Regions from separate parts of the Ruegeria sp. BHSB064 genome, predicted to be linked through region 3. Evidence: riboswitches for the same ligand, from Rfam matches in the RefSeq annotation. Region 3 holds a riboswitch; each other region holds the start of a gene.
The links. Region 3 has a riboswitch for cobalamin ahead of AC2FNU_RS18710 (DUF1636 family protein). Riboswitches for the same ligand answer to the same signal wherever they lie in the genome.
Positions count from the first base shown of each region.

Region 1 (8,763 bases), on a different contig from region 3:
AGGTTGTAGTTTTGCGCCGATGGGACCGGGCGCATATCCTTGCCATTCCTGCGGCAACGCATCGACGACCCGAGCCATGCGGCGAGTTTCGGACGTGTATGTCGTTGAAAACCAAATGGCTAACGCGATCACATGATCAATGGCGTCGGCCTCGGTCACATGCCGCCCGGTTTCGCAGCCATCGGCGCGCAGGATCAGGCCGTCAACACCCGTTTCCAGACGAATATCCGCTGAATCCGTGTTCAGAAGCCGCGCGGGCCCGGTGTCGATGGCGAAGCCGAACTTGGCGGGCAAGGCGGGCAGCTCTGCCAATCGGTCGATCAGTTCCTGAGTCAGGCGCGCAGTCAAATCACCCGCCTGATACAGCGGAGTGACCAGAATATTGCGTCGCACTTCGATGCCGGGTTCCGCGTCCAGAAGGTTCAGCGCCGCGAGTTCCTTAAGCAGCGGTTGGTGGTCGTGCTCTTCCACGCCCCGCAATTGCAGATTGGCGCGGTTGGTCAGATCGATCGACCCGTTGCCAAACCGATCTGCAAGATCGCACAGACCCAGCGCCTGATCTGCTGTCAGACGCGCCAGCCGGGGCCGTACCCGCACAACCAGCCCGTCGCCGGACATCATGGGGCGATGGGCGCCGGGGCACCAACCCTGAACGACAGGAGCGCTCATGTCAGACCCTCCAAATCCGCCCGGATCGAGTTTCGACGGGTGTCCCAAAGCCCGGCCTCAAGCAACGCACGGAACCGGTCCTGCATTGCTTGATGAGCCAGAGGGTTGGCCTCTTGCAGGAAGGTGTCCACCTCTTCGTTGCCCAATGTGGCATCGTGGTAGAGGTCGAACAGGTGTGGTGCGACCGTCCCGGACAGATGCGCGAAGGACGCCATGTGATCCAGCGTCGCCGCGATTTCAGCCGCGCCCCGGAAACCGTGCCGCTGCATCCCCGCGATCCAGCCGGGATTTGCAGCGCGGGCGTGAACAACGCGGCTGATCTCTTCCGGCAGGGTTCGGGCGCGCGGGTTTTCCGGGTTGGTGTTGTCCAGATGGTAAAGCTGCGCGCTGCCGCCGGTGATCTTCTTAGCTGCGGCAAATCCGGCCTCATGCGTAGCGTAGTCATTGGCCAGCAGCAGGTCGGTCTCGGTCAGGTCTTGCAGGTGAACAAAGCTGTCGGCATTGGCCACGCGCTGAGTGATACCGTCTTTGTCCTGCGCGATATGGTCGCCTTCCAGCGCGAAAGAGCTGGCTTCCAGCCACGCCTCACCTGCCTGAACGCGCGCCTCTTCCGTATAGACCTCGGACAATTGGGTCATGTTGACGCCATAACTGCCGGGAGCCGGGCCGTATACGCGGGCCGTAGGGGCCAGACCTGCATAGGGGTTCCAGTCCGGCGCTTCGTCACGCGCAGACAGCGCACGAACGGCCTGACCATATAGCGCCGAAAGGGTCGGGAATACATCCCGGAACAGGCCCGACACGCGCAAGGTCACGTCCAGACGAGGGCGGCTGAGATCGGTGATCGGCAGGACTTCGATGCCCGACACCCGTTCGGAACCTTTGTCCCAAACGGGTTTGACGCCCAGTAGATGCAGTGCCATGGCGAATTCTTCGCCCGCAGTGCGCATGGTGGCTGAGCCCCACAGGTCTATAATCAGCCCTTTGGGGTAATCGCCTTCTTCCTGCAGATGACGGCGCACCAGTTCTTCGGCCAGTTTGACGCCCTGTGCATAGGCTGCGCGGGTTGGGACCGAGCGTGGGTCGATTGTATACAGGTTCCGCCCGGTCGGCAGCACGTCCGACCGCCCGCGATACGGGGAGCCGGATGGACCCGCCTCGATCCGTTTGCCCGCGAGCGCATCGATCAGGGCATTTCGTTCAGCATGGGCCGAAGCCGTCGGGTCGAAATTACCCGCCACCTCGGGCACGCGGCCAAAGATATGTAGCCCGTCACCGAACTGACTTTCCTTGATGTCACAGACAAAACGGTCGATCCGGGTGATCGCCTCGGCTGTGCAGGTGGCCCGATCCAATCCAAGATCGTTTTCCAGCCCGATGGCTTGTGCTTCGTCCCGGATATCTTCTTGCAAACGGTCGCGGCGCTTGGGGTCTAACCCGTCTGCGTTCGAGAACTCATCCAGCAATGATTCCAGCCTCACCATTCTGCCCGGCGTCCCGCTTTCCTTCATCGGCGGTGGGATATGGCCCAGCGTGACGGCCCCGATCCGACGCTTGGCCTGCGCGGCCTCGCCGGGATCGTTCACGATGAAAGGATAGATCACCGGCAGGTCTTGGATCAGCGCCTCGGGCCAGCAATCGGCAGACAGGGCCACAGATTTGCCCGGCAACCATTCCAGCGTGCCATGCGCGCCGATATGGATCAGCGCATCCGCACCCAGACCTTTGCGCAACCACAGATAAAAGGCGACATAGCTGTGACGGGGCGTGCGCGACAGGTCGTGATAATCGTCATCGCGCAGTTCGGGTGTTCCACGTTCGGGTTGCAGCGCGACAAGTGCTTTGCCCCGGCGCAAAGCTGTGAAGTGGAATGCACCGTCTGCAAAGGCGGGATCGTCTTCGCACTTGCCCCAAACCGTTTGAAGGTCGGTTTGCAATTGCTCGGGCAGATGGGCCAGCGCGTCCAAATACTCTTCCAGCGGCCAGGAAATGCGGGCGTCCAAAAGAGTCTCGGCGATCGGCTCTGCTGGCGCGGTGTCATAGCCTTCGTTCTGGAGATCGGACAGCATCGCCTCGGCAGATGCCAGCGCGTCCAGACCCACCGCATGGGCCATCTGCCAGTCTTTGCCGGGATAGGTCGAAAGCACCAGCGCGGGGGTCTGCTCGGCCTTCGGTTTGTCGTTCAGGCGCAGCCAGCCTGATACCCGGTCGATAATGGCTTCGATCCGTTCGGCCTCGGCCCGGTGGGCGAAGCGTGAGTATTCCAGATGAGGATCGCGTTTGCCCGGTTCTTTGAACGAGGCGATGCCCGCCGAAATCCGCCCGTCTACCTCGGGCAGTACAACATGCATGGCTAGGTCGGCGGGCGAAAGACCGCGTTCCGCTTCGGCCCAGGCTTTGCGCCGCGAGGTGGCCAGAGCGACCTGAAATACCGGTACATTTGCAGTGTCCAGCGGAGACGAGCCAGACGCGCCTTTGCCCGAAAAGGATGTGGCGTTGATAATGGCAGCGGGGGCCAACGCCACAAGAGTCTCGCGCAACCAATCGGCAGCTGTTGGCGCTTTGAGCGAAGGTGCGAACAGGCCCACCGCCGCAAATCCGCGCGCGCGCAAACTGCGGATCAGAGCTGCGACAGGAGCGGTGTCGGCCGATGTCAGATAGGCACGATAAAACGTGACGACGATACGTTTTGCGTCGTCTTCGAACGCGGCCTCTGCGGGGATCACGCCGCGATCAGGGCACCACGCCCCGAATTCAGGCAGGGTCTTTGCGCCCATCACCGGCCCGGCATAGAGCCCGGCTGCCAAGGCCATCTGGGCCAATGCGGCTTGCGCTGCGACCTCACCACCGGTGTCGCACAGATGGGCCAGACGGCGCAGCGTTGAAACGGGCAGGGTGGAATAATCATCCAGCCGCGTATCTTCGCGCCCATCCGCAGGCAGCACAGCCAGCGCGATCCCCTTGGCCTGCGCCAGCGCCAGAACCTGCTGCAGGCCGTAAGACCAGTACGGCACGCCGCCAATCAGGCGGATCAGGATACCCTTGGCACCGTCCAGCGTCTGCTCGACATAGGTGTCGACGGAAAGCGGGTGCTTGAGCGCGGTCAAATTGGCCAAGCGCAGCGTTGGCATTCGACCTTCGGGCCCGCCGCCACGATGCCAGCCCGCCGCGAAAGCGCCGAGGTCGCTGTCCGAGAAGGACAAGACAACCAGATCCGCCGGGCTTTGGCCCAGATCGGTCGGGGTCTCGGTTTCCTCGAGCCCGTGGCTTTCGCGGAAGACGACGTGCATGGGTTACTCGGCGGCCTCGGTCACGCCTGCAAGGATCGCATGGATCTCGGCCTCTTTGATGTCGTCATGCTCGGCAATGACCACCAGACGCGAGCGGCGTTCTTCCCCCGGTTCCCATGGGCGGTCGTATTGGTGACGGACGCGCGCGCCGACGGCCTGAACAAGTAGGCGCATGGGTTTGCCCTGAACGGCGGCATAGCCTTTGACGCGCAGGATGTTCAGCTCGGTCGCCAAACGTTCGATCTTGGCAACCAGATCGGCAGGGTCGGTTTGTTCCGGCAACTCTACGATGATGCTTTCGAAGTCGTCATGCTCGTGATCGTGATGACCGTCATGATGCGATGGGCGGGCATCCATGTCATCCTCGGCAGCCGCTTCCAGACCCAGTACAACGCGGACATCCACGACACCCTCGGCAACTTCGACAACAGGCAGGGGGCGCGGCGCTTCGGCGGCGATGACTTCCTTGGCCTTGGCCACACCTTCGGGCCCTGCAAGATCGGGCTTGGTCAACAGGATGATGTCGGCGCACGAGATCTGATCCTCGAACACTTCGGACAGCGGCGTTTCGTGATCGATCGAGTCGTCAGCCATGCGCTGGGCATCGACAGCTTCGACATTCGGCGCAAAGCGACCGGCGGCGACGGCCTCGGCATCGGCAAGAGCGATCACGCCATCGACAGTGATCTTTGAGCGGATATCCGGCCAGTCGAACGCTTTCAGCAGCGGCTTGGGCAGAGCGAGGCCAGAGGTTTCGATCAGGATATGCTCGGGGCGCGGCTCCAGCGCCATCAGGGCTTCGATGGTTGGGATGAAGTCGTCGGCCACGGTACAGCAGATGCAGCCGTTTGCCAGCTCCATAATGTTTTCCGCAGGGCAATCCGGGATGGCACAGGATTTCAGGATATCGCCATCCACGCCGACATCGCCAAACTCATTGACGACAACAGCCAGACGTTTGCCCTGCGGGTTCTGCATGAGGTGCTTGACCAGCGTGGTTTTGCCCGAGCCCAGAAAGCCGGTGATCACGGTGACGGGAAGTTTTTCGAGATTCGACATGTCAGGCTCCAATCGGGGGAATGCGCGAGGCGCAGTTTTTGCGGAAATGTTCAGGGCGTTCGCGCCATTTCACCAGGCCATCTTCGGTGGCCAGATACTTGGTCGCGCCGTCGACGATTACATCGACATGGTCCACTTCGTTCAGATTTTCGTAAACGAAAGTCCAGCGATCGGGACCGCCGCGCAGCACGATAGAACAGCCCTGATCACAGTTCGAAAGGCATTCGACAGGTTTCAGGGTGATGCCTTCGGGCAGTTCGGCTTGTTCCAATGCCCGGTGCAGCAAAGTGCCGGGGCGTTGCGCATCGTCTTCGACGGGCAGCCCGCGGCGGCAGGTCGTGCAGACCAGCAGCTCGACCGGTGTGGTCTCAGTCATGTCTCTCATCCCCCCAAATCCTCTTCGCGGGGGACGGGGTTTCAAGCGGGCCACGTGTTGCAACATGGACCCGATACCGGAACACCCCGCCCGGTTTCAACTTCGGGTGCTGGCAGGTCTCCCGGCTTGCGGATGTCAGAGGGCCGGTTCGTCTAGGTCCTCTGTCGGATGTCCCGCCTTCCCGGCCTTGGCCAGTGGCATTGGGCACCCTCTCCGGTCACGGTCGCGGGGGCGGCTGCGTTTGGCGGAAGATCCGTTGACGCATTCCCTTTTCATCGGCTCTTGCCGACACCAACGAATGGGTCATGCGGCACCGCTGGCCCGCTTGTCAAGCGCGTTGCGCGTAACATCAGGGGGCGGGTGTGAAAAGCGACCTGTGGTTGTCGTTGGGCGGCATGAATGGTCAGATAAATCCGTGGTCGCATGACGGGTACAAGCCAGCAGGGAGAGGCGACATATGAAAGTAGGATTCATCGGGTTGGGAAACGTTGGCGGCAAGCTTTCGGGATCCTTGCTGCGAAACGGGATTGATCTGACGGTACACGATCTGAACACGGATCTGGTGGCCGAGTTCGTCGCCCGCGGTGCAAAGGCGGCAGAAGGCCCCGCACAGTTAATGCGTGATTGCGATGCGGTCATCACCTGCCTGCCATCGCCTGCGGCATCAGATGCGGTCATGCAAGAGATGCTGCCCGAAGTGGGCCCCGGCAAGATCTGGATGGAGATGTCGACAACCGATGAGGCCGAGGTCAAGCGTTTGGGAGCCGAAGTGATCGAACGCGGCGGCGCGGCAGTGGACTGCCCGGTTTCGGGCGGGTGCCATCGGGCGGCCACCGGCAATATCTCGATCTTCGCGGGATGTGATCGTGCGACTTTTGAACGGATTCTGCCGTTTCTGACCACCATGGGGCGGCGTGTTTTGCACACTGGTGAATTGGGCTCAGCCTCGGTTTTGAAGGTGCTGACCAATTATCTGGCCACGGCCAACCTGATCACCTGCGCTGAAGCTCTGGTCACGGCAAAGGCGGCGGGTATGGATCTCAACACGACATATGAGGCGATAAAAATCTCGTCCGGTACGTCCTTTGTGCATGAAACCGAAAGTCAGGTCATCCTGAACGGTTCGCGCGATATTTCTTTCACTATGGATTTGGTCAAAAAGGACATTGGTCTGTTTCAGGAGGTTGCAGACCGCGCGGGGGTGCCTCTGGAAATGAACCCGGTCATGATCAAGATTTTTGAAGATGGCATTGCCCGGTATGGGGATCGCGAGCTGTCGCCGAATATCATCAAACGTCTGGAAGAGGCGACGGGTTTGGACATAACAGCCCCCGGTTTCCCGCAGGAGATGGAAGATGATGAACCGGAAGAGCCGGGGTATGAGGTTGTCCCGCAAGGCCGGGGCTCGGCGTAGAGGTTTAGCCTGAGCTTACCAACGAAATGTCATCGGCAATCGCGGTGGGCTAATCCGGAAATCCGGCCCCGATTGCCGCGCTAGTACATAACGTTGATCATCACCAATGACACAACAAGGAACAGCGCGGTCATGATGCCGCCTGAACGGACGAAATCCATGACCTTGTACCCGGCCGGACCCATGATCAGCGCGTTGACCTGATGGGTCGGGATGATGAAGCTGTTCGAGGTAGAGATGGCAACCGTCAGCGCGAAGACAGCTGGGTTGCCTCCGGCAGCCACAGCAATTGAAACCGCCAGCGGAACAAGCAGTACCGTAGCCCCGACATTCGACATGACCAACGAAAAGGCAGTTGCCAGAACGGCAATGCCTGTTTGAAGCGACCAAAGCGGCCAGCCGTCCAGAATGACCATGATCTGCTGTGCGATCCATGCGGCTGTGCCGGTGTTCTGCACGGCCTGCCCCAAGGGTATGAGGCACGCAAGCAGGAAAACAGTGTTCCATCCAACGGCGCGGTAAGCCTCATCTACGCTGAGAACGCGGGTCAACATCATGCCAGCTGCCCCGGTGAGAAGACACAGCGACAGGCGTACATCGGTAAACAGGATCAAGCATATTGAAATAGCAAAAAAGGCAAGCGCCCACCCGACTTTCTGAGGTCTCAGTTCCTCTTGCGGAAAGTCGCTTGTCACCACAACGAAATCCGGATCACGCGTGATCCGCATCAGATTGTCCCATCGTGTGTGCGCGACAAGCATGTCACCGGCATGGAACTTTTCCAGCCCGATCTGAGTGGAGTGATGATCTTCGGTCTCCACGTGGCTGAGCGTTTCTTCCCCTCTGTGAATGGCCAGAAGCGACATGCCATAGGTTTTGCGAAACAAAAGCTCGCGCGGGCATTTGCCAATCAGTTTGCTGTCGGGGGTCACGACCACTTCGGCGATGCCGGCATTGGTGGGTGCGAACTCTTCCACAAAAACATCCAGATCGGGAAGGACCGTCAAACCGAATTTCTTTGCAAAAACTTCCACCTCGCCGCGCCGCCCGACAATCGCCAGCCGACAAGGGGCCGCGATTTCGGCGGTCAGAACCTGAACCATTGACGTTTTGCCGCGATAGAACGTTGAAATGATGTACAGGTGGTTCTCGTGGTTGATGTCGGCCAGGATCTGCCCCACCAGTGGGCTGTCTGCAGGCACAACAACTTCAAATACGTCTGCCTTTAACCCATACACCCGCTGCAGGTACTCTTGTGTGCCCTGACCGGTGCCCGTGTTGTCGGCCCCTTCCGCCGCAGGTAGAACCCAGCGGCCCAGCAGCAGAAAGTACCCGATTCCTGTCAGGATCAGTACCGCCCCGATCGGTGTTACCGAGAACAGCCCAAATGGCTGCATTTTCTGATTATCCGGCAAGCCGTTATTGGCCGTTTGGATCAGGTCGTTGAGCAAGATCAGCGGTGAGGACCCCACCATCGTCATCGTACCACCCAGGATCGCACAGAACCCCATCGGCATAAGCAGGCGCGACAGCGGTATGCCGGACCTCGTGGATATCCGGCTGACAACTGGCAGGAACAATGCCGCGGCGCCCACATTCTGCATGAAGGACGAAATGACGCCAACGGTACCGGAGATGATCGGCAGCACACGGCCTTCCGATTTGCCACCATATTTCAGAATGACGGCCGCAACTTTGTTCATGATGCCGGTTTTGTCCAGGCCAGCACCAACGATCATGACTGCGATAATCGAAATGACCGCGTTGGAAGCGAACCCATCGAAAAGACGCGGGACATCCGCCAGATTTTCAAGGCCGGGCGCATAGCTAAGCAGACCGACAAGAACCAGGACCAGTATGGCGGACAAGTCGATTCTGACGATCTCGGACACAAACAGGAAAACGGTGAAAGCGAGAAGAGCGCAAACGACACCCATCTCGAAGGTAAAGGTTAT
Region 1 covers NZ_JBXWSB010000006.1:59,214-67,976, reverse strand. Annotated here, with positions in the region: gene AC2FNU_RS02750 (ferredoxin-like domain-containing protein) at 1-669, opposite strand, end outside; gene cobN (cobaltochelatase subunit CobN) at 666-3,959, opposite strand; gene cobW (cobalamin biosynthesis protein CobW) at 3,963-5,018, opposite strand; gene AC2FNU_RS02735 (DUF1636 family protein) at 5,020-5,394, opposite strand; cobalamin riboswitch at 5,489-5,705, opposite strand; gene AC2FNU_RS02730 (NAD(P)-dependent oxidoreductase) at 5,852-6,808, shown strand; gene AC2FNU_RS02725 (SLC13 family permease) at 6,889-8,745, opposite strand.
Region 1: it holds a riboswitch for cobalamin, as region 3 does, so the genes downstream of both, AC2FNU_RS02735 (DUF1636 family protein) here and AC2FNU_RS18710 (DUF1636 family protein) in region 3, are expected to answer to the same signal.

Region 2 (8,557 bases), on a different contig from region 3:
GGTGGATTTGCCACAGCCGGAGGGGCCGACAAAAACAATGAATTCACCCTCTTCGATCTTGAGGTCTACGCCTTTGATGACCTGGGCTGACCCAAACCACTTTTCGACGGATTTTAGTTCGATGCTGCCCATTAGCTTCTCCCTGCCCAGTGAAGCCAGACGGCAGCTGTCCAGGTGAACGCAGTGCCACCGGCTGGGCTGCCGGTCTTTGGATCAAAATACTCAGCAAACCCGTAGTTCGAGATCAGCTTTGCAGTTTTCTGACGCAGATCTTCAGCCTGCTGCGTGTGGCCCATATCTTCCAGTCCAAATCCGATCATCATATTCATGATCGCCCAGGTCGGACCGCGCCAATAGCGGCGCGCATCAAAGTTCGGCATCGACGTATCATAGCTTGGAACTGGATAAGGGACGGTGTCCAAAACCGAATTCAAACGCCCCAACATCTTTTCTGAATCGATACCCGCATACCAGCACATGTATGACGCGTTCGAGATGCTGCCTGCCCACTCACCCGTATGAGCATCACGGGAATCAAAGCTGCCCAGTTCTTCATTCCACAAAGACCGCGCGCCGTTTTCCAGCCGGTCGACATCCGCTCGCAGCCCTTCGGCCTCAAGACCAAGTTTTTCGCTGATCGCCAACAGATCTCTTGCAGCGCGCAACGCTGTGAATGTCATCGTTGGGTCGGCAACCCGAAACGGGTTCTTGTCCAGCAGGATCTGCTGATCCCATTCGGCCTCGCGACCAATCTGAACCAGCTTGATGTACCGATCATAGTCGAACTTGGTAGGCCTGTCGTCGCTGTTTACATGCGTTGTGTCTCGGCGTTGATATTCACCGACATCTGAAGCGTCCATGCGGGCCATCGACTTGTCCCAGTCGGGGGCGTTATCGCGGCCGGCTTCCCATGGATGCGTCGTGCAGACCGCGTCCTGATCATCCAGACGCCACTTCATGATCCAGCGATGCCAGGCCAGTAGCTTTGGAAACAGTTCGCGCAAGCGTTGCTCGCCAGCGACGCGGTCCTGCTCCCAAATCTTGCGAACCATTGTCGCCGCAATGGGTGGTTGAATTATCCCCGAAGACAAAATCGGGCCGTTGCACCCCCAAACGTCCGGGCCGGGAAAATACCCGTCATCCTGCTGGTGGAACAGGATGTGCGGCACCATGCCGTCCGTCCATTGGCCAGAGAACAACGTCTCGACCTCGGTCCAGGCGCGGTCGATGTCGAATTCAGCAAACCCCAGGGCAGCAATCGCGCTGTCCCAGTTCCATTGATAGGGGTACAGCCCCTCGGTCGGGATCGTGTAACCTCCGCGATCATTGGCAATCAGAATATTGCGCGCTTCGCGGTCTGGGTTTGTATGTTGGTTCATCTCAGTCATCCTTTGACGGACCCCGCAGTCAGGCCCTTGGTCATGAAACGTTCAAGTCCCAGAAACAACGCCATGATCGGCAGAGTGGCGATCACCGCACCAGCCATCAGATGTTGTCGGGGAATTTCCGAGGAATTCAGCATTGTAACGCCTCGGGTCAGGGTGAATTTCGACGGATCGTCCAGCAGCATGAAAGCAAGCAGGAACTCGTTCCAGGCAATCATGAAAACATAGAGCGATACCGAGGCCAGCGCAGGCAGGCTGAGCGGCAGGGTGATCTTCCAAATCACAGCCAAACGCGACAGACCATCCATCAGACCAGCCTCTTCCACTTCGGTGGGCAGGCCACGGAAATAGCCTTGCAGCATATAGAGTGCGACGGGGATCGTCGTGACCGGGTAGATCATGACAATGCCAAGGATCGAATTTCGCAGGCCCGTCAGCGAAAACGCGATGTAAATCGGCAGCGCCAGAACGATCATCGGCACCATGTAGATCAGCAGGATCGACCGCGAAAACGCCTTTTGCCCTTTGAACCGGAACCGCGCCACCGCATAGGCACCGGGGACACTGAACAGCAACGTAATGAACACCGTCAGGACCGAGACGTAGAAGGACGTCCAGAGATAGGTGCCGAAATTGAAGTCGCGGAACAGTTCGGTATAGCTGCGGAACAACGCGGTGCCCTGGCTCAGGTCTACTGAGAAATCCAGCGGGTTCTGCAATAGCGCCTGTTGCGATTTCAGGCTGGTCATCACCATCACATAGAATGGGATGACGACAATGGCCGTGAAAAAGATATAGCCAAACCCGGTACAAAAGCGGATCACCGCATCTTCGAATTCATGGCGTGTCAGTTCGGCGAAGGGCAGTTCTTTGAGGATCTCGGCCAATGACAGATGCATCACGACCGCAACCGCGACGACCGTGATCAGACTTGCCTGCAGCGTCGTATCCGGGCCAATCAGAACGGGACCCAAACCGCTTAGGCACGACAAACCCAACAACACAGAAATCGCCAGACGCGCCGGGGCGTGGCGCGCTGGAAACGCAACGTAGGTAAGACCTGCCACCGCGCCCCAGATCAGGCTCAACCCCACCTGCGGGCGAAACGCTGCGCCGGTGGCGAAGGACATGGTGACAGCGACGGTGCTGGCAATGATGACCAGCCAGAGCGCGCCCAGAACCGGGCCGGTGATGAAACCTTTGCGCATCACAGACCCTCCTCACGGCTGATGAAGCGGAAGAAGACAAAGCTGAAGGCAATCAGGCACATCAGGATGACCACCGCCACCGCCGCGCCTGCCCCGATATTCGAGATTGCAAACGCCTGCTCATAGACGTTTACGGTCAGTGTGCGGGTACCCGCGTTACCGCCGGTCAGCAGGAAAATGTCGTCGAACTTGTTGAACGTCCAGATAAAGCGCAGCAGGAACAGCACCGACAAAATGCCCAACAGTTGTGGGATGCTCAGCAACCAGAACTTCTGGAAGGGCGACGCGCCATCCATATCAGCCGCTTCATACATGCTGCTATCAATGGATTGCATCCGCGCCAGAATGAACAGGAAAGACAGCGGGAAATAGCGCCAGATTTCGAACACTGTAACCATGATCAGGGCCAGAGGGCGTTCGCCGAAGAAATTGATCGGCGCACTGGTCAGGCCCATTTGGATCAAAAGCGCATTGGCCGAACCAGAAAACGGATCAAACAACGTGACCCAAGTAAAGGCCACCGCAATGACCGGTGCAACATAGGGAAACAGGTAAAGGCCCCGGATGAACCCCTGCCCTTTGAAGCTTTTGTTCAGCAAAAGCGCCGCGAACAGGCCCATGACCAAAGCGCCAATGGTCCCGAACACCGTGTAAAACAGCGTTACCCAAAGCACGCCCCAGAACTCGGACCCGTCAAAGACGCGAGCATAGTTTTCGAGGCTGAATTCAAAGTTGGTCAGAACGTTCGGCCCACTTCCAGTTACACGCGGTTCTGACGCTTCGATTACGTCTTCAAACGCATCGGGGTCGCCGCTCACGTCAACAGGTATGCGGATACGCTCACGCTGCCCCCCTTCCAGAGTGCCGAAATCGCAAAACAGGTCTTGTCCGTCCAAAACACAGGGGGCAACAACCTCCCTCGCAATGACACCATCGGGCAGAACGTCGCTGAGGGTGACGCCATTAATTGCGATCTCCTGACTGGAGTTGCGCAGGCGGTATTCAATCCGCAGATCGTCGCCCGATCCGCGCAGGCTTTCACGCACAACCGGTGCAGGCGGACGGAGATCGGACAGGGTAAATGGCTTGAAGCTGATCCAGAAGATTGCCAGCAAAGGCAAGATCACCACAAGCGATACACTGATCACGGTCGGAGCCAGCAGCGTCCAGGCCAGACGCGCCTCGCGTTTGGCTAACGCCCCGGTTCCGGTCGGTGGGGTGGCCGAAGTCATGGGGTACCTCGAAGGGTTGGGTGCAGCGGCGCGCACGCCGCTGCAGTTGCCACTTGATTACTGAACCTTCGCCAGCTCTTCGTTCATGGCTGCAACCGCTGCGGCTGCGTCGATCTCGTCATCAATATACTGACGTACAACACGATTGATGGCCTGAGAGTTGATCATTTTTGACGCCAGCGCCAATTGACCCTCGGCCACGCCCCAGCGCTGCGCCACGTCCAGACCGCCAACAATCTCGTCGATCATCGCCTGTTCGTACAGCTCGCCCAGAGGGGCCTTGCGATCGACACCGACGGGCAGTTCCGCCCAGGCTTCAGAGAACGCAGTCGGATTGTCTGCATTACCACGGCGCACGGGGAACTTACCCTCGGGCGCAATGGCCAGCGTCTGGGTATAGCCGTCATCCATCGCAAACTTTACGAATTCCATCGCCGCATCGGTATCCGCGTCGTTGGTGATGCCGAAATACCGCACATCACCCCAGGCCGCGCCATCGGGGTTCGACGGGCCGGACAGTTTGGTCACGATACCAGTCTTGCTGGCCAGATCGCGAGAGGTCGGGTCATCGTTAATGGTCGGCGGGGCGCTGTCGCGCAGACCAGCCAATTCGTCCAGAATAAACGGCGACCAGATGATCATCGCGGCTTTGCCGTCAAAATACAGCTCACGCGATTGCTTCCAGAAGAGTTCGCCGGGAGGCGAGGCTTTGGAAATAGCCTTGTAGAAGTCCAGAACCTCGGTGGTCTTGGCCTCATCCAGCGGCTGGAACCCATCAGGGCCAACGGGCGAGACGCCATTGGCAAGGAAAACATGCTCCAGCACCTGGCTCATGAAGTTCTCGTCGACTTTGGTGGCCGAGACAAAGCCATACATTTCTGGCGGGTTATGCAACGCCTCAAGTGCGGCCTGAATGTCGGCAAAGCTGTCAGGCGCTTCCAACCCGGCTTCATCGAACAGGTCCTTGCGATAGACAACCATTTGCGTCCAGCCGTCCACCGGAACCGAGGCGGTTTCACCATTGAACGCAGCCATGCCCAAAGCACCCGGCGCGAAGGTATCAGCGCCCAGTTCTTCGATCACTTCGGTCGCAGCTTCGGTGTCCAGAATGCCCGCTTCGGCCCACGGCAGAGCGTACTGCAACGGGTGGTAAACCACATCTGGCAAATCGCCCGCAGCAAAGGCTGCGGTTGCGCGGGTACCCAGATCCGTTTCCGTGACAGGGATCACTTCGACCGTTGTACCGGTCTCAGCCTTGAACTGGTCGGCCATTTCCTGCTGTTTCGCCAGACGCTCGGGCTGCTCCTCCGTTGTCCAGAAGCGGATCGTGTCCGCTTGTACCGACATGGCCGTCAGCGCCAGTGCTAACGACGAGCCGAGCATCAGCCTGGCTGCTTTTGGTGTAAGTTTCATGGTCGGTTTCCTCCCCGATTGTCTTCCATGGATCGTTTGATTTTTTCCGCCAACTCACTCGAAGTCAGCAGTGGCGGCCCGTCAGAGTCGCGTTCGATCAGCGTCGCCTGGCTGAGTTCGCGCAAAGATGCGGGTTCTTCCCCTCGGGTCTGACGTATCAGCATCGTTGCTAGGCGTTCGCCTGCCCGTTTGGAGTCGACGCTGAACGTGGTCAGCCCGGGGCTGGCATATTGGCATTCCGGAATTCCGTCATATCCAAGGACCGAGACATCACGCCCGATTTCAAGACCGAATTCTGCACACACAGGGTAGCTTCCCAATGCCGCCTGATCCGTCGCAAAGACAATCGCGGTCGGCGGGACAGACAGGCGCAACAAAGCGCGCGCTTCAGCGGCCCCTTCTTCGCGGGTGCGGGCCCCGTCGCGGATCAATTCAGGATCGACCGGCAATCCTGCAGCCCTAAGCCCGTCGACATAGCCATCCCGACGCAGGTGACTGTAGTTGAACTTTGGATCACTGCCGACAAACCCGATGCGGCTGTGACCAAAACGGACCAGACGTTCGACCGCGTCGCTCATGGCTTTTTCGCCGGAAATATCAAACCAAGACGTATCGTCCTGAAAACCGGTCCGACCATATCCTGTCCGACCATACAGGATGAACGGCACCTGCAGGTCGCTTAGGTACCCAACCCGCGCGTCATCGACTTCGGTACGCGGCAGGATGAATCCATCGGCCTTTCGTTCTTCGACCAGACGACTCAACACATTTAGCATGTCTTGTTTCGATTTCGCGGTCGAAATTGTCATCGTCCAGTCGGATGCACTGGCGGCTTCGCAAGCGCCCGCAAGAAAGTCCTGAAAGAATGGATTGTGCCGGTCCGGTTCTTCACTGTTGATGACCATGGCAATGGCACGCACGCGCCCCGTACGAATGGCCTGAGCGTGGCTGAGCGGGCGATATCCCATCTTGCGCGCCGTCACCTCGACCCGCTTTCGCGTTGATTCTGAGATGTCGGAATACCCGTTCAGTGCCCGCGACACGGTGCTTTTCGAAAGGCCGAGGTGATCAGCCAATTCTTCAAGCTTCACCCGCCCATTCGACGTGGCGCGCCGGGATCGGATTTGTCGCTGTTGCAGTTCGGGATTCGCCATCATTCTTTAATATAATTGTTCCGAAACCGGTTTCGGCAACAAAAAAATGACACCTTCAACCCACACCTGACAATCGCCTCCAACCAGCAGACAGGTCGCAACACCCCTCTCTTGGACATGATTGCAGTCGATAAGTTGCAATCAGAACCCCTCCGGAATTCGCAGATGACCCTCCCAATGCCGCAATCGGGAGTTGACCGTGTTCAAGTTTTTCTGTCATCAACGCGCCATGTTCGGTTCCGGGGAGTCACCCGGAGGCAATAGGGAATGCAGTGCGGCACATTCTTGGCCAAATCTGCAACTGCCCCCGCAACTGTAAGCGGCGAGCGAGACTGATTACGCCACTGGGGCACACCCGGGAAGGCCAGTTTAGCGTGAAGACCCGCAAGTCAGGAGACCTGCCGAACATGCGCCCCCGGAAGGGGCGCTCATCATCGGCGACGGGGTGTGCGCCGGATCTGTTTGCCCGTTGGGGCAAATAGTTTCGCATTCCCCAATGTCAAAAATCAATGCGTGCCGGGGAAGGCGCGACGTGAGAAGGACGTATTTGTGAAACACTTTTTGTTGGCCGCGGCAGTTGTCGTGGCAATGCCAGCGCTGGCGCAGGCTCATTTCCTGCTGGAATACACCGAAGACACCATGATCGAGCGTCCGGGTGACGTTCCGGTCAAGTTGGTCTTCTGGCATCCCTTTGAAGCCGGGCACGTGATGAGCCTGGACAAGCCGGAAGAGTTCTATGTGATCCACAACGGCGAAAAGATCGATCTGTTGGGTACATTGGAAGAAACCACGTTCGACGGCCCCGAGAACAGCGCCAAAGCATTTCTTGGTTCGGTTCCGGTGAAACGTTCCGGCGACTATGTGCTGGTGACGGTACCTGCGCCTTATTACGAAGAATCCGAGGATATCTATATCCAGCAGATCACAAAGGCTTACCTGAACCGCAATGAACTGCCCACCGACTGGGATCAACCGCAAGGTCTGGCGACCGAAATTCTGCCGCTGAACAAGCCTTATAACGTCATTGCAGGTTCCACCTTTACCGGCCGCGTACTGAGCGAAGGTGAACCGGTTTCTGGTACTGAGATCGAAATCGAATACATGGCTGCAGAACCTGATTTGGCAGGCAGCGGTGCAAAAGATGCCACGGCATCCCCTCTTCCGGGTGGGTCATTGGTCGCGATTTCAGATGAGAACGGCTATTTCACCTTTGGCGTACCAAAAGCGGGTTACTGGGGTTTTGCTGCTCTGGGTTCGGGCCCAAAAACCGAACATGAAGGCAAAGAACTGAGCCAGGATGCTGTGATCTGGATCCGCGCCTGGGATCTGGAGTAACCCCTATGCACATCGTGGACGGAGCCCTTTCGAACCCAGTTGTGATCAGCGGTGCAATCGCAGCGGCTGGCGGCGTTGCTGTGGGGCTGAAATCGCTGGACCTGGACCGAATTCCCATCGCGGGCGTGCTGTCGGCCTGCTTTTTTGTTGCCTCGTTGATCCATGTGCCGATTGGTCCGTCCTCTGTGCATTTGATCCTGAACGGTCTGGCCGGGCTTTTGCTTGGTTGGGCCGCTTTTCCAGCGCTGTTTGTTGGCCTGCTGCTTCAAGCCGTGTTTTTCGGTTTTGGCGGTTTGACTGTGCTTGGGATTAACACGGTCAACATCGCGCTTCCGGCGGTGCTGACATGGATGATCTTTGGTCGTCTGATCGCACGAGGCTCTCCGGTGCAGGGCGCTATTTGGGGTGGCATCGGCGGAGCGTTTTCAATTGCGGCCACGACGGCTCTTGTCGCTGTCTCACTGGCTCTGTCTGGTGACGCATTCCTACCAGCGGCAAAACTGGTCTTTTTTGCCCATATTCCCGTCATGGCAATCGAAGCGGTACTTACGGGTTTTGCCATTCTATTGGCCCGCAAGGTCAAGCCTGAACTCTTTCTAAGGGGTGCTCCGGTATGAGACAGCTGATTTTCGTTGTTGCGGTATTGCTTACCCCGCTTCCTGCGCTGGCCCATAAAGTTATCGCAGGGGTCTTTCCCGCAGGCGACGCGATTGAGGGTGAATTGGGCTTTTCCAACGGCGACATGGCTGAAAACCAAGACGTTATCGTTTATGGCCCCGATGGCGCTGAACTGGGGCGAACAGTCACCGATACCGATGGCTTCTTCCTCT
Region 2 covers NZ_JBXWSB010000145.1:710-9,266, reverse strand. Annotated here, with positions in the region: partial or broken gene AC2FNU_RS21825 (ABC transporter ATP-binding protein) at 1-132, opposite strand, end outside; gene AC2FNU_RS21820 (MGH1-like glycoside hydrolase domain-containing protein) at 132-1,379, opposite strand; gene AC2FNU_RS21815 (carbohydrate ABC transporter permease) at 1,385-2,593, opposite strand; gene AC2FNU_RS21810 (carbohydrate ABC transporter permease) at 2,593-3,825, opposite strand; gene AC2FNU_RS21805 (ABC transporter substrate-binding protein) at 3,883-5,238, opposite strand; gene AC2FNU_RS21800 (LacI family DNA-binding transcriptional regulator) at 5,235-6,395, opposite strand; cobalamin riboswitch at 6,610-6,812, shown strand; gene AC2FNU_RS21795 (DUF4198 domain-containing protein) at 6,942-7,727, shown strand; gene cbiM (cobalt transporter CbiM) at 7,733-8,344, shown strand; gene AC2FNU_RS21785 (NikL family nickel/cobalt ECF transporter subunit) at 8,341-8,557, shown strand, end outside.
Region 2: it holds a riboswitch for cobalamin, as region 3 does, so the genes downstream of both, AC2FNU_RS21795 (DUF4198 domain-containing protein) here and AC2FNU_RS18710 (DUF1636 family protein) in region 3, are expected to answer to the same signal.

Region 3 (8,763 bases):
AGCCTTGGTGTGTCAGCTGGCTCAGTCATTTCGAGGGTCATCACGCCCCCGGCCTGCGCGATATTCGCGCTACGGCCCGCGCGATGCACCACGTGTTGCTGGCCCATGGGCGGGCAATTCAGGCTATGCGCAGCCTTGGCATGAGCAACCTGGGCGCAGTGTTCAACCTTGAATGGGCAGAACCCGCCGATGACAGCGCCGAAGCACAGCTTGCAGCGGACCGGTATGACGCGATTTACAATCGGTTCTTTCTTGGTGGTGTTTTCAGGAAAGAGTATCCTCAACTGGTACTGGACGGCCTTGAGCCGCATTTGCCCTCTGGCTGGCAGGATGATTTCGAAACAATTGGTATGCCGGTCGATTGGTGCGGGTTGAACTATTACACGCGCAAGCTGATTGCACCCAACGATTCCGCATGGCCCAGCTTGACGGATGTTCCGGGACCATTGCCAAAAACGCAGATGGGCTGGGAAATTGACCCTTCGGCCCTGACCCGTTTTCTGGTTCGCACACAGAAGGACTATACGGGCGGGCTGCCAATCTATATCACCGAAAACGGAATGGCGAGCGCAGAGCGCGTGCGGGATGAGGACCGTATCGAATATCTCGATACACACCTTGCAGCCGTACAGAGCTCTTTGGCACAAGATGTTCCGGTGAAAGGCTATTTTGTCTGGTCTCTGCTGGACAATTATGAATGGGCCTTCGGGTATGAGAAAAGGTTTGGACTTGTGGACGTAGACTTTGAAACTCTGGAAAGAACGCCCAAAGCGTCGTTCTTGGCGCTTAAATCCGCCCTTTCAGAGGGGCAGAACGTCTCTCAGCCGTTAGCGCAACCATCCGGATCTGTGCATGAACACTGGAATTTGGTTGCGGACATCGGTGGAACAAACACCCGTCTGGGTGTTGTGACAAACGGTGAACTAACAGACCTGCGCAAGCACCCAACGGGAACTCTGGAAGATTTGCTGAACGCCTTTCACGCGTTGCGCGATGAGGTTGGCACAAATCCTCAGGCGGTCGTTGCTGCGGGGGCTGGTCCCGTCAGGGATGGGGTGATCCGTCTGACGAATGCAAACCTGGACCTGTCGGAAATTGAGTTGGCGCAGGCTACCGGAGCGGAACATACTTTTGTCATCAATGACTTCACAGCCGCGGCATGGTCCGTCGCCGACATCACACAAAACGATATTTCGGTTTTGCAAGGTCAGGCCAAACCACCTGCAGGCACACGATTGGTGGTGGGGCCTGGAACTGGCCTGGGTGTCGGCGCATTGTTGTATTCCGAAGGTCATTATCACACGGTTTCGGGCGAAGGTGGGCATGTCGGGCTTTATCCGCGTCACCGGGACGAGGTCGAGATCTTTGAAGCCGCCCGTCACATTGCCCCGGACTGTTTCTTTGGCGACAGCCTTGCGTTGGAGGCAGAGATGTTCCTGAGCGGAACTGGCCTTCCTATCCTGTATCAGGCAGTTGGGTTGGCAGCGGGTGCTGAGCAATCGTCATTTCGGTCGGCCAAAGACATATTGTCGGAAGCCCGCGATGCCTCAGATCCCATCGCAATCAAAACTGCACAGATGTTCACAACGCATCTGGGCGCGCTTATGGGTGATATGGCTGTCACGCTTATGCCTGCTGGTGGAGTGTTTCTTGTCGGCGGGGTCGCCGAGAAAAACCGCTGGCTGTTTGATCAGGACTTCAAGGACGCATTTAATGGCGGCGGGCGTTTCAGCGAGCTTCGCAAATCCTTGAACCTTTACGTCTCAGAGCAGGCCGAGTTCGGCATCATCGGGGCAAACAACTTTTGCAAAAACGCACTGAAGCGTTGAACATCTTGCACGCTTGAGGCTCTGGGAAAGGACGTTGGAATGATCCTGTGCTGTGGGGAAGCCCTGATTGACATGATTGCCGAGCCGACAGTGTCCGGCGCGCGCGGCTTTGTGCCTCACACGGGTGGCGCGATCTTGAATACAGCTGTCGCCATGGGGCGCTTGGGTGAGTCCGTGGGGATGCTGACCGGTGTATCTACGGACATGTTCGGTCAACAACTGATCAACGCATTAAAGGCAAGCCACGTTGACGTTTCGCATGTCATACTTTCGGATCGCCCCAGCACTCTTGCTTTTGTTCAACTTGAAGATGGTCACGCAACCTACAGTTTTGTTGATGAAAACACGGCTGGGCGTATGTTGACGCCCGAAGATATACCGGATCAACTTCCTGCCATCTCGGCCCTCTATCTTGGGGGTATAAGCTTGGCGTGTGAACCATGTGCAGATGCTTACGCATCCTTGTTGAACCAACATGGGAATGACCGCCCTGTCATGCTGGATCCTAACATTCGTCCGGGTTTTATTCAGGATCAAACCCGGTTTCGAACTCGCTTGAACCGCATGATCGCGCAGTCCGATATCGTGAAAGTGTCGGACGAGGATCTGGACTGGATCATTCCCGGTGCGGAACCCGAAGCAGCCAAAGCAGCCTTGTTGTTGCAAGCCGGACCATCAGCCCTGATCGTGACCCGGGGCGGCGATGGCGCAAACGGGTATCTGGCGGATGGATCGCAAGTGACGGTGCCGGTAAAACCGGTGCAGGTCGTGGATACGATCGGTGCGGGGGACACGTTCAATGCAGGTGTTCTCACCGGTCTCAGCCGCTCCGGGCATCTGACAAAACCTGCTGTACGCAACTTAACTCCTAACGCCTTGCGCGCAGCCATGGAACTGGGTGCTGAAGTTGCAGCTGTAACCGTATCTCGTGCTGGGGCTGAACCGCCCTGGGCTCATGAGTTATAATTCTTGGAAAGACCAATGAAACGATCTGACATAAATCGCATCAAATCCGAAGCGCAGCATTTCATCCAATCCTTTGGAGCCGTATTGCCGCCTTTCGCTAATTGGTCCCCCGAACAGATGCGCAGCCCGTTGGCGGAAACGATCCGCAGCCGCGGCTTGGGGTGGGACATCACCGACTACGCGCAGGGCCGGTTTGATGAGCTGGGCCTGTTCCTCTTCACCCTGCGCAACGGCGAGGTGAATGATTTGAAGTCCGGGCGCGGAATGCTTTACGCCGAAAAGTTGTTGATCTCGAAAGAGAAACAACTGTCTCCTATGCATCGCCACATCGTCAAGGCAGAAGACATTATCAACCGGGGTGGCGGTGATCTGGTGATTGAGATCTATGCATCTGACCCAGAGGGTGGCATCGACCGGCAAACACCGGTCACAGTGCCCAGCGATGCCTGCCCGGTCACGTTGCAACCGGGCGAGCATCTACGCCTGAAACCGGGGCAAAGCGTAACCCTGATGCCGGGGATCTGGCACGCGTTCTGGGCCGAGCACGGCGATTGCCTTATTGGCGAGGTTTCGACCGTGAATGACGATCGCACGGATAATGTGTTTGAAGATCCGATCCCACGATTTTCAAAAATCGAAGAAGATGCCGCGCCAGATTTCTTATTGGTTTCCGACTACTGACGCAGACCGGGCTGGCAATTTCCGACAGGCAACTGGGCTGAGCCCAAGTGATTTCGCCCAAAGCCACTCAATCTCCCGCTTGACAAGTCAAGCACTGCGAGACTAGCTGAGCGGGATGGTTCCGTAAGGGATGAAAATGGGAATACGGTGCGGCACAGTATTTTGCCAAGTCCGTGACTGCCCCCGCAACTGTAAGCGGAGAGCGACGCCAAAGCACCACTGACCCCGAAAGGGTTGGGAAGGTGGGCCGAGCCTAGACCCGCAAGTCAGGAGACCTGCCATCCGATGTTCAACCAACCCGGGGCGGGGCGTCCTGGAAGGAGGCTTTGATGGCACGTTTTTCGCGTGTTTACATTGGTGGCACCTTCTGTCCGCGCTTGGTTTCAAGCGGAGCGGACAGTGTTAAGGGTGACTGACAGTAACAAACTCTTCTCCAACTTCTGCGGTGCCGGGACAGCCTGCTGTGCCGTTAGCAATGTTTACCGTTACGTTATAACATTGCATATTATTCCATCCCACTGTAAGCGCTACACGCAATGACGAAAACCGCTGATCATTTCATTCTTGTGTGCGCGACCTGCACTGGTGCCATGTCCACCGATCAAGTGACTGGCGCATTGGCACCAATACTGCCCGAAGGATTTGCAATACGAACAGTTGATTGCATGGCGGGCTGTTCCCAACCAACCACCATTGGCCTTCAGGCACCGGGAAAGGCGCAGTATCTGTTTGGCGACATCGACACGGAACTGGATCTGGACGCAGTGGCGGAATTTGCCGAGCAATATCGTCTTAGTTCCGATGGTTGGACAAGTGCAACCGAACGCCCGCCCGCGCTATTCACCAAGACCTTGTCGCGAATACCGGCCCTGCCAACCGAGAGGATGTCATGAGTTTTCTGTCAGTGGAAGGTCTCGAATATTACGCTTTGAATGGCGATGTCCTCCTACAAGACGTGTCGTTCGGCTTGGACGAAGGCTCGATTCTGGCAATAGCGGGACCGAATGGTGCGGGGAAAACAACGCTGCTCAAGCTGCTTTGCGGAATAGAACGTATTGCGCTGGGTGATGTGCGGATCAAAGGCCAAAGTTTACGCACACTGTCCGCGCATGAGCGCGCCCGCACCATCGCGGTTGTCGGGCAGCAGGAAACGCCTGACGGTCGGCTGCGTCTGCGGGACTATGTTGCGCTTGGGCAAATCCCTATTCGGGCTGAAAAATCGGTTACCGAGCACAGGGAAGACCTCGATCGAGTTCTGGAAACAACCGGTTTGTCACATCTTTCCCGAAAGCCGATGAGCCAGCTATCTGGCGGCGAGCGACAGCGTGCTCATATCGCACGCGCTTTGGCACAAAACCCATCCTTGTTGTTTCTGGACGAACCGACCAATCATCTGGATCCCGACGCAAAGGGGCACATGTTGTCCCTGGTGGCCGAGTTGGGCGTCACGGTGGTCATGATCGTCCACGATCTGGTCATGATCCCGGAATTCGCAACGCATGTGGCTTTGATGAAATCCACACGCCTGACGGGATATGGGCCGGTCAGCGAAGTGCTGACCACGGAACGCGTCCGCGACACCTTTGGCGTGGATTATCTGTGCTTTCAGCATGAAGGCCGCATGATCCCTGCGTTGGACATCCGAAAACGAAAACTGTCATCATAACAGGAGCTTACAATGATGCAGAAACTTTGGCCTGTGGCTCTGTTCACTGGCCTGGCAAGCGGCGCGGCCGCAGAAGCCATCACAGTGGACAATTGCGGCGAACCGCTGGTTTTTGAAGCCGCGCCCGAGCGGATCGTTGTTCACGACATGAACATGACCGACATGGCGTTTGCATTGGGTCTGCAAGACAAGATCGTGGGCCTGACCGGCATCACCGGCTGGTACAAGACAAGCCCTGACTTTGATGCGCAGCGCGGTGATATCCCAGAGCTTGCACCAAAATACCCCACTGTTGAAAACCTCATCGCTGTAGAACCCGACATGTTCTTTGCAGGATGGTACTACGGTATGCAGCCGGGTGGAGAGGTTACCCCGGACACCCTGGCACCTTTCGGCATCAAGACCATGGTCCTGACCGAAAGCTGCGTACATTTGAACAAAGACCGCCCAGAGGCCAGCATGGACCTGCTGTTTGGGGACGTTATGCGCTTGGGTCAGGTCATGGGCGTCGAAGCCAAGGCACAACAGCTTGTCTCGGGCTGGAAAGACCAACTGGCCGCTATCGAAGCCAAAACAGCTGATCTACCAAAACCCCGTGTCTTCCTGTTGGACGGGCCAGCTGACGCTCCGTTTACCGCTGGCAAATTTGCGATACCCGACGCGATGATCGCAGCTGCTGGCGGAGAGAATGTGACCCATGACATGGACACCAGCTGGGGCCGTACGTCGTGGGAAACCGTGGCCGCTGCAAACCCGGAATTCCTGGTTCTGCTGGACTATCAGACAGGAAACGGTGCAGAAGATACCTTCCAGTTCCTGAAAGATCATCCTGTCATGTCTCAAACCGATGCAGTCAAGAACGAGCGCTGGATCGGCCTGCGCTATGAAGAGCTGACACCCGGCCCGGCAAACATTGAGGCCATTGAAAAGATGGTCAAGGCAATGCACCCGGAGACCAACTGATATGGTCCATTTGGGCCGTTCGATCTTGCTGGGGGCGATCGTTCTGATCGCCCTTTTGCTGCTTTCCATCGTTTATGGAACAACTAAAATTCCCGTGCGGGACGTGGTCGCTGCGATTGGTCTTGGAACAGGCCTGACCGAGGGCGACATGTCCCCGCTCCACCGGATCGTTTTTGATTTGCGCCTGCCCCGCGCCTTGTTCGCCGCGGTCATCGGGGCGGGTCTGGGGGTTGTTGGTGTGGTTTTGCAAACAACCACGCGCAACGACCTGGCCGATCCATTCTTGTTTGGCCTGTCCTCGGGCGCGGCTGCGGGGGCGGTTTTGGTGATCACTGTCACGGGTGATGTACTGGGTATTTGGACCTTGCCATTGGCGGCATTTTGCGGGGGTTTGATCGCTTCGGGTATTGTTCTGGCACTGGTTCAGGGCCTGCGTACAAGTGCGCCTGAGAAACTGATTCTGGCCGGTTTGGCCGTGTCCTTTCTATTCTCCGCCATCACTAACTATTTGATTTTTTCCGGTGATAACCGCGCGGCGCATTCAGTCATCTTCTGGATGCTCGGCGGGTTGGGCCTTGCACGGTGGGAGACATTCCCACTGGTTCTGACAGGACTAGCCCTGATCCTGAGTTACGCTCTTTACCGTAGTCGCTGGCTGGATGCCCTTTTGACCGGAGACTTCACGGCGTCCTCACTGGGCATACCTGTTCAAGGTCTGCGTTTCAGTATGTTCTTTGTTGCTGCATTGGCGACGGCAAGCTTTGTGTCCGTGGCCGGTGTCATTGGCTTTGTCGGGTTAATGGTCCCTCATATCGCACGTGGCATTGCCGGTACGCTGCACAGAAACCTGTTGATTACTTCAGCCATCGTAGGGGCCATCCTGCTGACGATGTCCGATATTCTGTCCCGCCTTCTTCTGGCCCCACAAGAACTGCCCGTGGGAATCGTAACAACGTCGATCGGGTCTCTTTTTGTGTTCCTATACCTGTTCAAATCCGCGCGCGGTGATTGACGTCAGATATCAGCCGGCGTGTCCGGCCCGTTTGACAAAAGCTCTTGCACCAAGGGATTAGGAAAACGGCGCTTGAACGTAATTGCGTGGAAGTTTTCTTTGATCTTCGGATGCTCTTTTGCCTCGACCAAACGGCCCGAGTTCAGCTCATCCTGAACAACGATCGGGGCCACCAGAGCCAGACCAATATCCTCGCGCGCCAGAAGCCGCATCATGGCCATATCGTCTACTTCGGCGGCCACCTGAGGGCGCACCGACATGCGGCTGGCCATAGCGTCAAACGCTGTACGAACACTGTTGTTGGTTGTGGGCAAGATAAAAGGTTGTTCTTCCAACAAATCCCGTATTGGGCGGGTCGGGTCAAGGCGATCCGGGGTTCCAACGATACTGACCGGTTGTTCGGCCAGATGATGCGTGACAAAGCTGGTCAAGCTGTCACTCGCGGGCTCATGGTTCATAAGGACCAGATCAAAATTCAGCGTTTCAAGCCCTTCCAGCAATTCACTTGGACTGCCAGACCTTAAGATGACCTCGACATCGACACGCGCCAATATCGGTCGCAAAAAGCGAATCTGAAAGTTCCGTGACAGGGTGGACTGCGCCCCTACCCTAAGCGCCTGCCGTGTGTTTCCAGCATCTTGTAAGGTTGCCACAAGCTCTTGACCCGTCGCAAAAATCGCATCCGCGTGGTCCAGCGCGATATGCCCGGCTTCGGTCAGGTGCAGCTTGCGGCCTCTGCGCTCAAACAGCGGATGGCCAAGGCGATCTTCCAGCTCTTTTATCTGCACGGACAAGGCGGACTGAGACAGATTCAAACGTTGTGCAGTGCGGGTCAGGTTGCCGTCATGGGCAACCGCCCAGAAATAGCGGAGATGATGATAGTTAAGTGGCATATCGTTCTAAATATACGAACGTTTTTTATCAAACAATGTATTTTTCATATGATGTGGTGCGAAATATGTGTCTCTGAACACGTCGAGTCAGCATTGAACGTCAAGGGACATACGCATGAGCTACTTGCTTCTACCCCTCCTCAGTCCAGTCATCCTTCTGGTATCGGCTTACTATTGCAGCCGCCATCCGGGGATGCGACCGGGTAATGTACCTCAAATCGCAGAATGGGCTGCATTGGTGGCCTTTGCGGTGTCTGCTGTGTCCGCATTATTGCTGATTGCGAATGGATCCGGAACATCGGCACTGATCGGGTTCTGGGGCGTCGGATTGTCAGTACGGCTAGACGCGGTGAGCGCCACGATGCTGGTTCTGGTCAGCTTCATTGGCTGGATCGTCCTGCGCTATTCGGCGACTTATATGGATGGTGAGCAGAAACAGGGTGCGTTCACCGGATGGATGTCCGTTGCGCTTGCCTCGGTTCTGTTGCTGGTCATGTCCGGCAACATCCTTCAACTTTTTGCCGCCTGGATCGCGACAAGTCTGGCGTTGAATCAACTGCTGCTGTTCTACCCCGAACGCACAACGGCGCAGCGCGCGGCACGTAAAAAGGCCGTTGTGGCGCGGCTCAGCGAAGCTGCGCTTGCGATTGCGGTGGTTCTGTTGATCATCGGCTACGGAACGACCGATATCGCCACGATCCTGTCATCGGCGCAACCAACCGTGGTGACAATTATTGCGGCCCTGTTGATCGC
Region 3 covers NZ_JBXWSB010000096.1:3,644-12,406, forward strand. Annotated here, with positions in the region: partial or broken gene AC2FNU_RS18690 (GH1 family beta-glucosidase) at 1-803, shown strand, start outside; gene AC2FNU_RS18695 (glucokinase) at 849-1,829, shown strand; gene AC2FNU_RS18700 (carbohydrate kinase family protein) at 1,869-2,795, shown strand; gene AC2FNU_RS18705 (D-lyxose/D-mannose family sugar isomerase) at 2,811-3,476, shown strand; cobalamin riboswitch at 3,576-3,773, shown strand; gene AC2FNU_RS18710 (DUF1636 family protein) at 4,013-4,369, shown strand; gene AC2FNU_RS18715 (ABC transporter ATP-binding protein) at 4,366-5,142, shown strand; gene AC2FNU_RS18720 (ABC transporter substrate-binding protein) at 5,155-6,105, shown strand; gene AC2FNU_RS18725 (FecCD family ABC transporter permease) at 6,107-7,117, shown strand; gene AC2FNU_RS18730 (LysR family transcriptional regulator) at 7,120-8,010, opposite strand; gene AC2FNU_RS18735 (proton-conducting transporter transmembrane domain-containing protein) at 8,126-8,763, shown strand, end outside.

Region 4 (5,972 bases), on a different contig from region 3:
GGGGAAACGGTCGGGTCTTCGGCAGCATCGGGCGTAATTTTGACGACGGAGACCCAGTGGGTGATCTCGGCGAGATCGCGCAAGACGGCCAAAGGGTCTGCGCCCTCTGCGTATTGGCTGCTCAGTTCCATGAGTGCACCCGCGGCATCGCCTCGCAGGATCATATCCATCAGGTCCAGAACGCGGCCACGGTCCGCAAGGCCCAGCATAGCGCGGACCTGATCGGCAGTGGTTTCGCCCGCCCCGTGCGAAATCGCCTGATCCAGCAGCGAGGTCGCATCCCTTGCCGATCCTTCTGCGGCGCGTGTAATCAGCGCCAGCGCGTCTTCGGCGATTTGGGCGCTTTCGGCGGTTGCGATCTTTTGCAGAAGGCCGATCATATCCTCGGGCTCGATCCGGCGCAGGTCAAAGCGCTGACAGCGGGACAGAACCGTGACCGGCACTTTACGAATCTCGGTGGTAGCGAAGATGAACTTCACATGTTCAGGCGGTTCCTCGAGCGTCTTGAGCAGCGCGTTGAAAGCGCTGGTCGAGAGCATGTGAACCTCGTCGATGATGTAGATCTTGTAACGTGCGCTGGCGGCGCGATAGCGGACACTGTCGATTATTTCGCGAATGTCATTCACGCCGGTTCGGCTGGCGGCGTCCATCTCCATCACATCGACGTGGCGGCCTTCCATGATGGCCACGCAATGTTCACATTGCCCGCAAGGCTCGGTCGTCGGGCCGCCATTGCCGTCGGGGCCGATGCAGTTCATACCCTTGGCGATGATCCGAGCGGTGGTTGTTTTGCCGGTGCCGCGAATGCCGGTCATGATGAACGCCTGCGCAATCCGGTCCGCTTCGAACGCGTTTTTCAGGGTGCGCACCATGGCATCCTGACCCACCAGATCGGCAAAGGTTTCCGGGCGATATTTGCGGGCGAGAACCTGATAGGCGGGGCTGGGCGTGTCGGTCATGTTTTCTCGGTCGGATTCGGTGCTTCGGCTCAGCGTAGTGGCCACCGCCTTCCGCGTCCACAGCGAGGCGCGATGATTTTTGATTTAGATTCCGACCGGATTCGCACTAAGCTGTTCCAACAAAATTTAAGACTCATTTTTTGTAAAGAGTTCCTGGTGGAGGACACAGGTTCATGTCGCAGCTGGTTATCTATGCTCTGCAAGTCGCAGGCGGAACGCTTGCCCTGACGTCGATACCCGGACGTGGCGGGGATTATGAGACGGATCTGGACACGATTGCCGCGTGGAAGCCGGGGCTGGTCATTTCAATGACGACGGATGTCGAGATGCTTCAGCACGGGGCGCAGGATTTTGGCAGCGATATCCAAAGCCGCGCCAGCCGGTGGGTGCATCTGCCGATCGAAGATTTCGGAGCACCCACTGCGGCGATTGAAGAGGCATGGCCCGACGTCAGCGCCGCTGCCCGGCATGCCTTGACCGGTGGAGGCCGGGTTTTGGTGCATTGCCGGGGCGGTTGCGGCAGGTCGGGGATGATTGTCCTGCGTCTGATGGTCGAGTGCGGCGAACGGGCAGAAAAGGCGCTGGAGCGTCTGCGGGCGCTGCGCCCCTGTGCTGTGGAAACAGACGCGCAGCTGGCTTGGGCGGCCCGGGTTTCCCCGGCGCAGGTGGTGTGACCTCAGGCCGAAAGCTGTTCGGGTGCGTGTACGGTTTTTCGGGGCCGTAAGGTTGCAACCTCAATCATTGCGCAAGGTGGGTTTGCAATGATGCCAGATGGCAGGGTGCTGAACGTGTTTCCAAAAATCAGATCAGCATAAAGGTTCAGGTCTTCAATCGCTGCGTCGGGTTGCGTGTCACAAAACACGCGAACACTGTCTGATTGTGCCTGGAAAATTGCCTGGCACCCTTCGGCGCAATGTGAAAGCTCACTACTGCCGTCAAACTCGAAGTCGTCGCCTGTGACAGCCGCGGCTTGTGTCATAGCCTCGGAAATCGAGCGCGCCAGCCGCGCCAGGGCGGGGCAGGTTTTGCCCGCCCGCTGACATACCGTTGCGCTGTATTCATGCGTCTTTGTCTTCCAGATCATCCTGCGCCCTCCGCGCGTGACGGGCAGAGGATCGGGTCAGGTGGGACGGCGAATTGCAGTCAGGACCTGCCCGGACACCCCGCCCGAGTTTCGGTTTCAGTTCCGATGGCAGGTCTCCTGACTTGCGGGTCATCGCTTTGCCGACCTTCCCAGCCCTAGGGGCCAGTGGCGTTTCGGCATTGCTCACCGCTTACAGTTGCGGGGGCAGTCGCGGAATTGGTTTGCGTCCGGATGACCAGACGGAACCGCACCGTGTTCCCTTTTCATCCCGACCCCTTGTGGGGGGCAGGAACCATCACACAATCGCTAGCGTCTGACCCAGTTCCGAGTCAAGCGGATCTTTGGCCCCGACGTTTGGTCATGCTGGATGGGTGAAAACTTCCCGCGTAGAGTTTCCGTTATTGAAGGTAAGCCAGCCGTTTTATCAGCGCAGGATCAGGGATTATGTTGGATACAGAACAGACGGTTTTAACCGAAGAGTTCCTCTTTCCGTCCGGGTCATCAACCCTTTCAGCGCGCCTGTACCGACCCTTGTCTGAACCCGGCACAGTGGTTGTGCTGAACAGTGCCACAGGCGTGCCACGCGACTATTATCGCCACTTCGCGCGTTGGCTGGCTGCCGAGCGCGGCATGGCGTGCCTGACCTATGACTATCGGGATTTCGGGCATTCACTGACCGGCCGCATGAAAGATGCGCGGGCGACAATGGCGGATTGGGCCTTGATCGACATGCCAGCGGCGCGGGCGGAAATGCGCAGGCGTTTTCCCGGCGCACAACAATGGACGATAGGTCATTCTGTAGGCGCCATGCTGGGACCCGTACAGCCCGATATCGACAAAATCGACCGGATGATTTGTGTGTGTTCCGGGCTTGTGACCCTGAACGATCACCCATGGCCCTACCGTGGATTGGCCGGGGTATTCTGGTACGGGCACGCGCCGTTGCTGGTCAAAGCGCTTGGCTACTTGCCCGGAAAGGCAATCGGTTTTGGTGCGGATTTGCCGGCATCGGTCTACTGGCAATGGCGTAAATGGTGCACCGCACCTTCGAGCTACTTGCCCGAGATCGGAACCGGGCTACCTGCTGCGCGGTGGGCAGAAGTTGGAAAACCGGTGGATCTGTTTACCTTTGAAGATGACCAGATGGTTCCGCCCAAGGCGGTATGTCGGCTTGCTGATCTCTATGGCCCCGAGGCCAAACGACATCTGCTGAAACCGGCTGATTTCGGGTTGTCTGAGGTTGGGCATATTGGCGCTTTTGCCCGACGCAACGCGGCCCTCTGGTCACGCTTTATCGACGTCTGAACGAGCTTGGTGTGACACTGCATATCACCCATTAGGCATGTGATGGGAAAGTGAGAGGTTGGACATCGACCCAAGCGGGGCTCGTTGTGGCTGCTTCCTTCCGGACCTGACCAGGTTGGCGAGGCGCTCGCCCGCGCCAACCTCTCGACTCTGGATATAGGGAAGGCGAGGGCAAAAGACAACCCGTCAGAACGTCAGGCGAATACGCTCGAACCCGGCTTCATCAGGACTTAGTAATTGGGCGTTGAACATGTGCAACTCACCCATGTGTTCAAGGGCACCGGGACCTGTTCGAAGCAAGGCATTTACGCCCGCTTGAGCTGTGAGTTTAAAAGGATAGGGGTGCCGCGCTATGGGATCGGGCGGAAGGCGATGAGACAGGTAATCCCGCAACAGGTCCTTGATATCGAGCGGCGGTAGGTTGATGCGTTGGGCGGCAGAGGCGGCAGGAAAATGTCCGCCTCCACTGGCGCGGTAATTATTGCTGGCCAGGACAAACCTTTGTGCGGACTGAACAGGTTGGCCATCGATTGTCAGATTGCGAATTCGTCTGTTGTCAGGGTCGATGAGCCGACCGTCACTGTCGAAGCGCGCAGGTTGCGATGGATCGATTTGATAGGACAGGCCAAAGATAACGTCGAAATTGTAACCGGCACGTTCAGGGTTGATGAGATCCGCTTCTGTATCTGGTGAAAGCTGGTTGAACACGCTTGCCGACATTTCCAGCCAATCCAGCACGTCGGCACCGCTTATCCGTATAGCACGCAGTTCATTGGGAAACGGATACAGGTCCGCAACGTGACGCAGGCATATTTCCCCCGCCGGTACATCTGTGTAATGCCGCGGGCCAGCGCGCCCACCGCTTTTCCCGGGCGCCACGGCTGACAACAGCGGCAACTCGCCCAACGCCGACCCTTGCAGGTATGGACGCAGAGCAGCAGCCTGTGCCGCAGCGACCAGAGCCAAGCCGCGATCCGGTGCGCAAAAGCTGAAATAGCTGTGCATGGATTCTGATGCGCGCGCGACGGGTTTGGCAACCGCGCTGCGGGTTTGACGATGGGCGTCAGCGAACAGACGCACCATGTCCTCGTCTTCCTCGACCGCGACTCCATCCGCGCAAACCGGGCGCAAGTCCACACGACATTCTTCAATGCTGAACCCGCCATTCGGTCGCTGAGAAACAACAAGATCAATGACACCAAGATAAGATCCAGCCGAACCGGCCATGACAACCGGGGTCTGATGCACCAGCCCGTTTGCGGGATCGAGATATGGGGCGTTGGTGTCTGTGCGACTCGGAAGGGTCAGGTGCGTATGCCCGGCGACAATGGCGTCGATGTCGTCTATAGTCGCCAAGGGGATGACGGCATTTTCCATCCCTTCTACGGGCTCTGATTGGCCTAGGCCGGAATGCGCCAACACAACTATCAGGTCACATCCTTCAGCGCGCAGTTGTTTTGACAGGTCGCATGCCGTGGATAGAATGTCGTAGGCTGTAACCTCTCCGTTCAGATGATGCTCTTCCCAGCGGGTGGTTTGTGGCGGAAGCACGGATATAAGGCCGATGCGAAGGGGCATTTCTTTGCCACCCAACGGCACGGTGCGGTCCAGTATCGCATATCGCCGCCATGCTTGCAGGCCACCCGATCGATGCAGGTTGCTGCACAGGACCGGGCAGGGGGCTTGCAAGATGATATTGTCCAATACCGGCAGCCCAAAACCAAAATCATGGTTGCCGAGACCTATGGCGTCGTACTCCAACGCCGAGAAGGCTTGCATGACCGGATGCGGCACGTTGTTCTGAACCGCCCACTCGCCCAACGGCGTTCCCTGAAATGCATCCCCATTATCCACCAACAGGACCAACGCATCACTTGCTTCTTGGCGGGCTTTGCGGATCAGGCTGGCGGTGCGCGTCAATCCAAGCGTCTGGTCAGGAGTATCGGTGTAATAGTCAAAACCTGTCAGGTTCATATGAAGGTCGGTTGTCGCCAGAATACGCACAAGCCCACGGTCTTTTGCAGGAGATACCCGCGTCGAAGGGTTTTGCTTCACTTTGAATGGTCTGCTTTTGAATAGAGTTATTGGTCAAATCTAACAAAGCGTAACCTAAATGAATTTTCCGGGGCCGCCATGCGGCTTTTCGGCGGCAAGTGCGCGCATCGCGAGAGTTTGAATTGCCATTGCAACGCGGTCTGAGACATGGCAGCCCTGTGCCTGGGACCAGAAGGAAATCCAATGAAAAACGCAGAGCAGGTGACCTTTGGCGGCTCGGGCCTGAACCGGGCGGCCCATATGCGCGGGAATGCCGATACGTTGGCGGCGGCGCAACGCCACCCGGCGGCACAGTGCATGATGATTTGGCGCGGGAAAGTTCTGGTTGCCGGTGATGGGCTAGATCAGCTTGCATTGCTTCCGATGACGCATCCGCTGGTCAGCGCGGGGCCTGGTGGGGTTGTTGAGGCGCCTGTTTTCTTAGGTGTGACCGTCGAAGATACGCCGCTGTTCGCGGTGGATATCTCGGCCTGGACTGCCGAAGGTTTGGACCTGACCGGTCTGGGAGAGTTCGTGGACAAGTCCGAGCAGCAGCATCCGGATTTGCCAGAGGGTTATGTTTTTGCCGA
Region 4 covers NZ_JBXWSB010000184.1:432-6,403, forward strand. Annotated here, with positions in the region: partial or broken gene AC2FNU_RS23435 (DNA polymerase III subunit gamma/tau) at 1-959, opposite strand, end outside; gene AC2FNU_RS23440 (protein-tyrosine phosphatase family protein) at 1,133-1,633, shown strand; gene AC2FNU_RS23445 (hypothetical protein) at 1,636-2,043, opposite strand; gene AC2FNU_RS23450 (hypothetical protein) at 2,018-2,176, opposite strand; cobalamin riboswitch at 2,134-2,354, opposite strand; gene AC2FNU_RS23455 (alpha/beta hydrolase family protein) at 2,488-3,348, shown strand; RNA gene ffs (signal recognition particle sRNA small type) at 3,397-3,495, opposite strand; gene AC2FNU_RS23465 (bifunctional 2',3'-cyclic-nucleotide 2'-phosphodiesterase/3'-nucleotidase) at 3,535-5,403, opposite strand; partial or broken gene AC2FNU_RS23470 (NUDIX-like domain-containing protein) at 5,587-5,972, shown strand, end outside.
Region 4: it holds a riboswitch for cobalamin, as region 3 does, so the genes downstream of both, AC2FNU_RS23445 (hypothetical protein) here and AC2FNU_RS18710 (DUF1636 family protein) in region 3, are expected to answer to the same signal.